One region of the Candidatus Sodalis pierantonii str. SOPE genome, then DNA from elsewhere that is predicted to be linked to it. Evidence: predicted binding sites of a transcription regulator. Region 1 holds the regulator's gene; the other holds the start of a gene.
What was found. Region 1 encodes CRP, which controls carbon source genes, mostly activating them, when cyclic AMP is high. Its sites were predicted from a motif close to ATGTGANNNNNNTCACAT; they were not measured.
Positions count from the first base shown of each region.

Region 1 (4,154 bases):
CTGCCGCCACAGTCGGGGACGGTGTCGCTGGCGAAAGGCATCAAGCTTGGCTACTTCGCCCAGCACCAGTTGGAGTTTTTGCGCGCCGATAAAACGCCGCTGCAACACCTGAGCCGGCTGGCGCCAAAGGAGTCTGAGCAATCGCTGCGCGATTTCCTGGGCGGCTTCGGCTTTCAGGGCGACAAAGTCACCGACCAGACGGCGCGTTTTTCCGGCGCCGGGACCACGACCACCAGCCTGGCTTTTCGCAAAATCTTTCAACAGTTGAACATTCGCGCCGCGGAGTTGGAAGGCGATAGCTTTCACCACTTCACCCGGCCGGAAATGGATTTGGCCATTCGTAAAGCGCTCGATTTAGGTCGGCACGTGAGTTATTTCGGCCCGGATGCGAATAACTTCGATCTTCTGGAAAGAACGTTTTATCACTATGGGGAAAGCGGACGCGGGCAGGCGCGCAAATATTTGCATACCTACGACGAAGCGGTTCCTTATAATCAGGTCCCCGGCACCTTTACCCCCTGGCAGCCCCTGCCGGAACCTACCGACGTCCTATTCTACGAGGGGCTGCACGGCGGCGTTGTGACCGAGCATAATGACGTTGCGCGGCACGTGGATTTGCTGGTGGGGGTGGTGCCGATAGTCAATCTGGAGTGGATCCAGAAATTGATGCGCGATACCAACGAACGGGGCCACTCCCGCGAAGCGGTCATGGATTCCGTGGTGCGATCCATGGAAGATTATATCAATTTTATCACGCCGCAATTTTTCCGTACCCATATCAACTTTCAGCGGGTGCCGACGGTGGACACCTCCAATCAGTTCGCCGCCAAAGCGATCCCGTCGCTGGACGAAAGCTTTGTGGTTATTCACTTTCGCGGCCTGGACGCCATGGATTTTCCCTATTTACTGGCGATGCTGCAGGGATCTTTCATTTCCAATATCAATACGCTGGTGGTGCCGGGCGGCAAAATGGGTTTGGCGATGGAACTGATCATGGCGCCGCTAGTCAAGCAATTGCTGGAAGGGAAACAGATTCGCTAAGCGGCTTCACGCAGGCGCCGCGCGCGGGAACGACGCGCGGCGCCAATCGGGTGAGGCATTATGCGGCTTAGCGCCGCGCCCCGGCAGTCAAGCGCGCCCCGCGCGATCAGTCGAGGCGACGTACCTCAAAGCTGTGGGTGATACTGGCGGCTTTACCCAGCATCAGCGAGACCGAACAATACTTTTCCGCCGACAGCGCGCTCGACGATCTTATCCGTCAAATCGCGGCCGGTGACGATAAAATGCAGATTGATTTGGATAAACAGACGCGGCGCTTCCTCGCGGCGCGTCGAGGTTAACTTGACCTCACAGTCGCGCACATCGGCGCGGCCCTTTTGCAGAATCGAAACCACGTCAATAGCGCTACAGCCGCCGGCGGACATAAGCAGCATTTCCATTGGGCTTGGGGCCTTTTCGCCGCTGTTGCCATCTATGATAATCTGGTGGCCCGAGGCGGATTCGCCGATAAAAGACAGCCCTTCTACCCACTTTACTCGCGCTTGCATATCGTTAACTCCTGATAATATTCTTTGTGAAAGACTACCTTTTTGCCGCCAAACTGGCAATGTAACCGCAGATGCATCATGCTGAAGCGAGACAACACAAGACAGTTTCTTAAAGCTATGCTAAAAAACAAGGCAGGATCGAACTCACCGACAGTGAAAGAGCAAGAGAGCGATCGAAACGTCACCAACATTGGACCCTGATAAATTCCCTTGCGAGGTTCCGTTTATGAACGGAACGACATCATAATAACACCTTACCTTACAGGGAATACACCGTTCCTAAACAGGGCGGCGATGACAAAAGAGGATAACAGCGAATGGTTCTCGGCAAACCGCAAACAGACCCGACTCTCGAATGGTTCCTGTCTCATTGCCATATTCATAAGTATCCATCGAAGAGTACGTTGATTCACCAGGGTGAAAAGGCAGAAACGCTCTACTATATCGTCAAAGGCTCCGTCGCAGTGCTTATCAAGGACGAAGAAGGCAAGGAGATGATCCTCTCCTACCTGAATCAGGGCGATTTTATCGGCGAACTGGGGTTGTTTGAAGAGGGGCAGGAGCGCAGCGCATGGGTGCGGGCGAAAACGGCCTGCGAAGTGGCTGAGATATCCTACAAGAAATTTCGCCAGTTGATTCAGGTCAATCCCGACATTCTGATGCGTCTGTCTTCACAAATGGCCAGCCGCCTGCAGGTGACCTCAGAGAAAGTCGGCAACCTGGCTTTCCTGGATGTGACTGGGCGTATCGCGCAAACGTTATTGAATTTAGCCAAGCAGCCGGACGCCATGACTCACCCGGACGGTATGCAAATAAAAATCACCCGGCAGGAAATCGGCCAAATAGTCGGCTGTTCACGGGAAACGGTCGGCCGTATTTTGAAAATGCTTGAGGATCAAAATCTCATCTCTGCCCACGGTAAAACCATTGTCGTTTACGGAACCCGCTAATCCCCTTTCACCACGGGCATGGTCAGGACGGCCATGCCTTTTTAGCTGACTTATGTGGCGCAGACTCATCTACCACCCTGAAGTGAATTATGCCCTGCGGCAGACCATTGTGCTTTGCCTGCCGGTCGCCATCGGACTGATGTTCGGCAGCCTGCAGCAAGGTCTGCTGTTCTCGCTGGTGCCCGCCTGTTGCAACATCGCCGGGCTTGATCAGCTCCATAAGCGTTTCTTTAAGCGGCTGGTGGTCGGCGGCTCGCTGTTCGCCCTGAGCAGTATTTTCATCCAGCTGCTGTTGGCGCACGGCGTGCCGCTGCCGTTTGTCATACTGGGGTTGGCGCTGCTGTTCGGCGTCAGCGGCGAAATAAGCCCGCTACACGGCCGCTTGCTGCCGGCATCGCTGATTGCCGCGGTATTTACCCTGGGGCTGACCGGCAATGTGCCGCTTTGGCTGCCGCCGCTGCTCTATCTGGCAGGGACCGCCTGGTATGGGCTGTTTAACGCGCTGTGGTTCCGGCTATGGCAAGAGCAGCCGATGCGCGAGGCGCTCAGTCTGCTCTACCGCGAACTGGCGGATTATATCGAAGCGAAGTACAGTTTGCTGACTCAGCATACCGATCCGAACAGTGCGCTACCGCCGCTGTTCGCCCGCCAGCAGAAGGTCATCGACCAGATTGCCCAAGTGTATCAGCAGTTGCATATGCTCTCGGCCAACCATCTCAGCCAGTACAAAAGACTACTGCACGCCTTCCAGGTCGCGTTGGATCTGCAAGAGCATATCACGGTGAGTCTGCATCAGCCGGATGAAGTGCAAAAGCTGGTGCAGCAAAGCCACGCCGAGGCGGTGTTGCGCTACAACGCGCGTATCGTCGCCCCCGGCTGCGCGTCCTGGCGGACGATATTCTCTATCATCGCCAACCTGACCGGTTTGCCGCGGATGCCGGCTTGTCGGCGCTGGAAAAAATTGCCCGCCACCATCCGGATAACCCGGTAGGCCAGTTCTGCTATTTCCATTTCAGCCGCATCTATCGCCTGTTGCGTTCCCAGCGCCCCCTCTATCGTCGCGATGTGATGGCGGATAACCAGCAGCGGTTGCCGTTCTGGCCGGCGCTTGCGCAGTTATTGCTCCTTGAAATCGATGGCGCTGCGTAACGCCGCCCGCCTGGGCCTCATGCTGGCGGTCGGCAGCAGTTTGGGCCTGGTGTTCAATCTGCCGAAACCTTACTGGATCCTGATGACCATCATGTTTGTCAGTCAGAATGGTTACAACACGACCCGGGTGCGTATACAACATCGGGCGCTGGGTACCCTGGCTGGTCTGGTGATTGCCGCGGGTACGCTTCAACTAAAGATGGGCGACGGCGTCATCCTGACCGACATGCTGGTGGTGACTCTGGCCGGCTATTTGGTACTGCGCAAAAATTACGGTCTGTCGATGACCGGTATGACGGTGGTGACCGTGTATACCCTGCAATTGTTGTCGTTGAACGGCGCGCATTTCCTGCTGCCGCGGCTGGTGGACACCTTGATTGGCTGTATGCTGGCCTTTGGCGGCACGCTGTGGCTGTGGCCGCAATGGCAGAGCGGGCTGTTGCGCAAAAACGCCCATCAGGCGCTGGAGCGGGATCAGGAAGCGTTGCGGCTGCTGTTGCAGCCCGCC
Region 1 covers NZ_CP006568.1:226,286-230,439, forward strand. Annotated here, with positions in the region: partial or broken gene SOPEG_RS30340 (ATP-binding cassette domain-containing protein) at 1-183, shown strand, start outside; gene SOPEG_RS29045 (phosphoribulokinase) at 157-1,041, shown strand; partial or broken gene SOPEG_RS01300 (OsmC family protein) at 1,148-1,547, opposite strand; gene crp (cAMP-activated global transcriptional regulator CRP) at 1,865-2,497, shown strand; partial or broken gene SOPEG_RS01310 (YccS/YhfK family putative transporter) at 2,550-4,154, shown strand, end outside.

Region 2 (4,154 bases), 310 kb from region 1:
CGGCGGGTTTAATGAAGACATCTTATATTTTCAGTGCAGGTGGCGCTTTTATTCCCCGCTCTTTGGCTCTATTCTTTCCTCGGCAGCGGGATAACGCCCAGGCGGTGGGCGAGATATAACTACCGTTTCGGCACCGCGCCGCCACTATTTCTTAAAGGAAGGGAATATATTTTTGGAAACCCACAGAGTGAAGCTGGGTTGGGAATAATTATTATTTCGTTTTAAGACCTTTTGCGCGCGGCGCAAAGGTGCTTTTTTCTGCCGTTGAGTGCGAAAATAAGCCCGCCGGCAAGGCATGAAATTAAATACTTATTAAATAAGATTTCTTTTTATGCCGTTTCGCCTGTACGGAAGCGTGAAAAAAACGTAAAAAGATAGGAAAAATCATCGGTAAAGGTCTATTTTTTAAACGGTCGATTCGGAATGTTCTGGATATGTTGTAAGGATAAGTAAAGGTCCTTTTGGGACGGCGGTTCAAAACATAAGTAAAATGAATAGGATAGAAGTGTCTGAAAACTTATGTTACACGATACCTTTATTTAGACAACAATTATTAAGCAAAGTTTCATGCTAGGTTTTGGTATATTTTCATGGTTAGGACGTACATTCACATTTGAGGTGGTTATGAAAAAAATTGCATGTCTTTCAGCTTTAGCTTGCGTTTTGGCAGTGGCAGCAGGTTCCGCAACAGCAGGTGAAAGCACCGTTTCCGCCGGTTATGCACAGGGTGACCTGCAGGGCGTAGCGAACAAAGCTAACGGCTTTAACTTAAAATACCGCTACGAGTGGGACAATGACCAGCCGCTGGGCGTAATCTCCTCGTTCACCTATATCGAAAAAAACCGCGCTGAAAGCGGCGATTACGATAAAGGTCAATACTACGGCTTCACCGCTGGTCCGGCTTGGCGCATCAATGATTGGGCCAGCCTGTACGGCGTCGTCGGTCTGGGCTATGGCAAATCCATCTCGAATGCCCAGGACGGTAATCGCCGTGGCAGCAGCAGCGATGTCGGCGTTGCCTATGGTGCCGGTCTGCAGTTCAACCCGATGGAAAACGTTGCGCTTGACGTCTCCTATGAACAAAGCCGTATCCGTTCCACCGACGTCGGTACCTGGATTGCCGGTGTAGGTTACCGCTTCTAAGTCTCATGCGGGCGGCGGCCCTTTGTGGCTTTGCCGCCTGATGGCTGCTCCGGTGGAAGGTTTGATGTTTCACCGGGTGAAGGCGCGCCGTTTTGGCGCGCCTTATGATCGCCGCGCTCCTTGGCAACCGTTTCTCCCTCGAGCCAGACGCCTCTACTTGGCTATACCCGCAATCTGCCTGACTACACCCTTCCTGAAGCGAAGAGCACCCATGCTTGACGCGTCGCTGTCATGCATCACTTAACCGCAGCGTGATTTGACTCCTAACTCCTTCGTGCCTGACATAAGGCCACTGGCGTTTCCCTTTGGTTACCCGTAATGCTCTTTGGGTTTATCGACTCAACCCGCTCGCGGGGCTCGCTGATAAGCGCGTGGCCTAGACCCTTTCGCCTCTGGCGAATTTCCCCCTCCCCCCTGCGTTCGGTCCTCCTTCTCTAGGGTGGGGCTTAGCCATTTTGCGGCCCGGCTTGCGAAACGGCCCTGTTGAGAGTCGTGTCGTCATCCTGTCGCGACAGACCACAGATTAGGCGCCATCTCGCGCCGCTTTATGGCATAATATGGTGAATGTCACACTTTATTAAGAGTCTCTCCTTTGCTGATAAGTAATAACATCACCATGCAATTCGGCAGTAAACCGCTGTTCGAGAACATTTCCGTCAAGTTTGGCGGCGGCAACCGCTACGGCCTCATTGGCGCCAACGGCTGCGGTAAATCTACCCTGATGAAAATTCTGGGCGGCGATTTGACGCCTACCGCCGGCAATGTCAGCCTGGATTCCAACGAGCGCCTCGGTAAATTGCGTCAGGATCAATTCGCTTTCGAACAAAATAGCGTGTTGGATACCGTTATCATGGGCCATGGGGAGTTGTGGGCGGTCAAACAGGAGCGCGATAGCATTTACGCCCTGCCGGAGATGAGCGAAGCGCAGGGATACCGGGTGGCGGATTTGGAAGTGCTGTACGGTGAAATGGATGGCTATCCCGCGGAAGCGCGCGCCGGCGAGCTGCTGCTGGGGGTCGGCATTCCGCTGGAACAGCATTACGGCCCAATGAGCGAAGTGGCGCCCGGCTGGAAGCTGCGCGTGCTGTTGGCGCAGGCGCTGTTTGCCAATCCAGACATTCTGTTGCTTGACGAACCGACCAACAACCTGGATATCAATACCATCCGCTGGCTGGAGCAGGTGTTGAATGAGCACAACAGCACGATGATCATCATCTCCCATGACAGGCATTTCCTGAACATGGTCTGCACCCATATGACGGATTTGGATTATGGCGAGTTGCGCATCTATCCGGGCAACTATGACGAGTATATGACGGCATCGACGCAGGCGCGCGAGCGGCTGGTGGCGGATAATGCCAAGAAAAAAGCCCAGATTGCCGAGCTGCAGTCGTTCGTCAGCCGCTTTAGCGCCAACGCATCCAAATCGCGCCAGGCGACCTCACGCGCCCGGCAGATCGATAAGATCAAGCTTGACGAAATCAAAGCCTCCAGCCGGCAAAATCCGTTTATCCGCTTTGAGCAAGAGAAGAAACTGTTTCGCAATGCTCTACAGGTAGAGCAGGTGACCCAGGGCTTCGAGGCGGCGGCGGCGCTATTTCGCGCCCTGAATATGATGGTGGAGGTGGGTGAGAAAGTGGCGATTCTCGGCGCCAACGGTATCGGTAAGACCACCCGGCTCAGAACGCTGATGGGCGAGCTGGCGCCGCAAAGCGGTGAGATAAAATGGTCGGAAAACGCCAATATCGGCTATTACGCCCAGGATCACGCCGCCGAGTTCGCCGAGATGATGACGGTGTTCGACTGGATGAGCCAGTGGAAACAGGCCGGTGACGATGAGCAGGCGGTGCGCGGCATCCTTGGCCGGCTGCTGTTTGGCCAAGATGATATTAAAAAGCCGGTTGGCGTGCTGTCCGGCGGCGAGAAGGGCCGGATGCTGTTTGGTAAGCTGATGATGCAAAAGCCCAATATCTTGCTGATGGACGAGCCCACCAACCATCTGGATATGGAGTCCATCGAATCGCTGAATGCCGCCCTTGAGCTGTATCAGGGAACGCTGCTGTTTGTCTCTCATGACCGGGAATTCGTCAGTTCGCTGGCAACGCGGATCGTGGAAATCCTGCTGGACAGGGTGGTCGATTTTAGCGGCAACTATGAAGACTACCTGCGCAGTCAGGGTGTGAACTGAATCGGTAATGGCCTTTCCTTGCGCGGCCAAGGTTTGCCTTACCCCGCGCCGGCGTCCCGCACTTGCGGGCGCCGGCCGTTAGCCCAATGAGTTTGCCGTGAAAAAATCCGTTCTGCCCACAGCGGAAAAGACGTCCTTACATCCGCGCAATCGCCACCGTGGCCGCTATGATTTCGCCGCGCTGGTGGTCGCTTGCCCGCCGCTGGCCCCGTTTGTCCGACCGACGCCCGGCGGCACGCCCTCGGTGGATTTCGCCTCGCCGGCGGCGGTGACCCTGCTCAACCGCGCGCTGTTGCCACCATTACGGCCTGCGGCACTGGGATATCCCCGCCAGGTTTCTCTGCCCGCCGGTTCCGGGACGGGCGGATTATCTGCATCACCTGGCGGACCTACTGACGGCCGGCAACGGCGGCAACATTCCGCGCGGTCGGCGCGTGATGCTGCTGGATATCGGCGTCGGCGCCAATTGTATTTACCCCATCATAGGCCATCATGAATACGGCTGGCGCTTTACCGGTTCGGATATCGATCCGCCCTCGCTGCGCTGGGTGTGACACATCGCCGACATGAATCCCTCGCTGGCGGGCGCGTTGCGCCTGCGTCGACAATCCCAACCGGCGGCTATCTTCAACGGTATCATTGGTGCGGCGGAACGATTCGATACCACCTTGTGCAATCCGCCGTTTCACGCATCGGCGCGCGAGGCCGAGGCCAGCACGCGACGTAAGCAGATTCAATTGGCACGGTCGACGCAGCGCCGGCGGGAAAACACCTTCGGTGCGGGGGATCTGGGTGGCGCATCGGGCGACGGTTTCTCGGTGCG
Region 2 covers NZ_CP006568.1:541,187-545,340, forward strand. Annotated here, with positions in the region: gene ompX (outer membrane protein OmpX) at 625-1,143, shown strand; gene SOPEG_RS02825 (ABC-F family ATPase) at 1,736-3,331, shown strand; partial or broken gene rlmF (23S rRNA (adenine(1618)-N(6))-methyltransferase RlmF) at 3,429-4,154, shown strand, end outside.
Region 2: the regulator CRP is predicted to act here: its motif matches at 1,699-1,716, upstream of SOPEG_RS02825 (ABC-F family ATPase).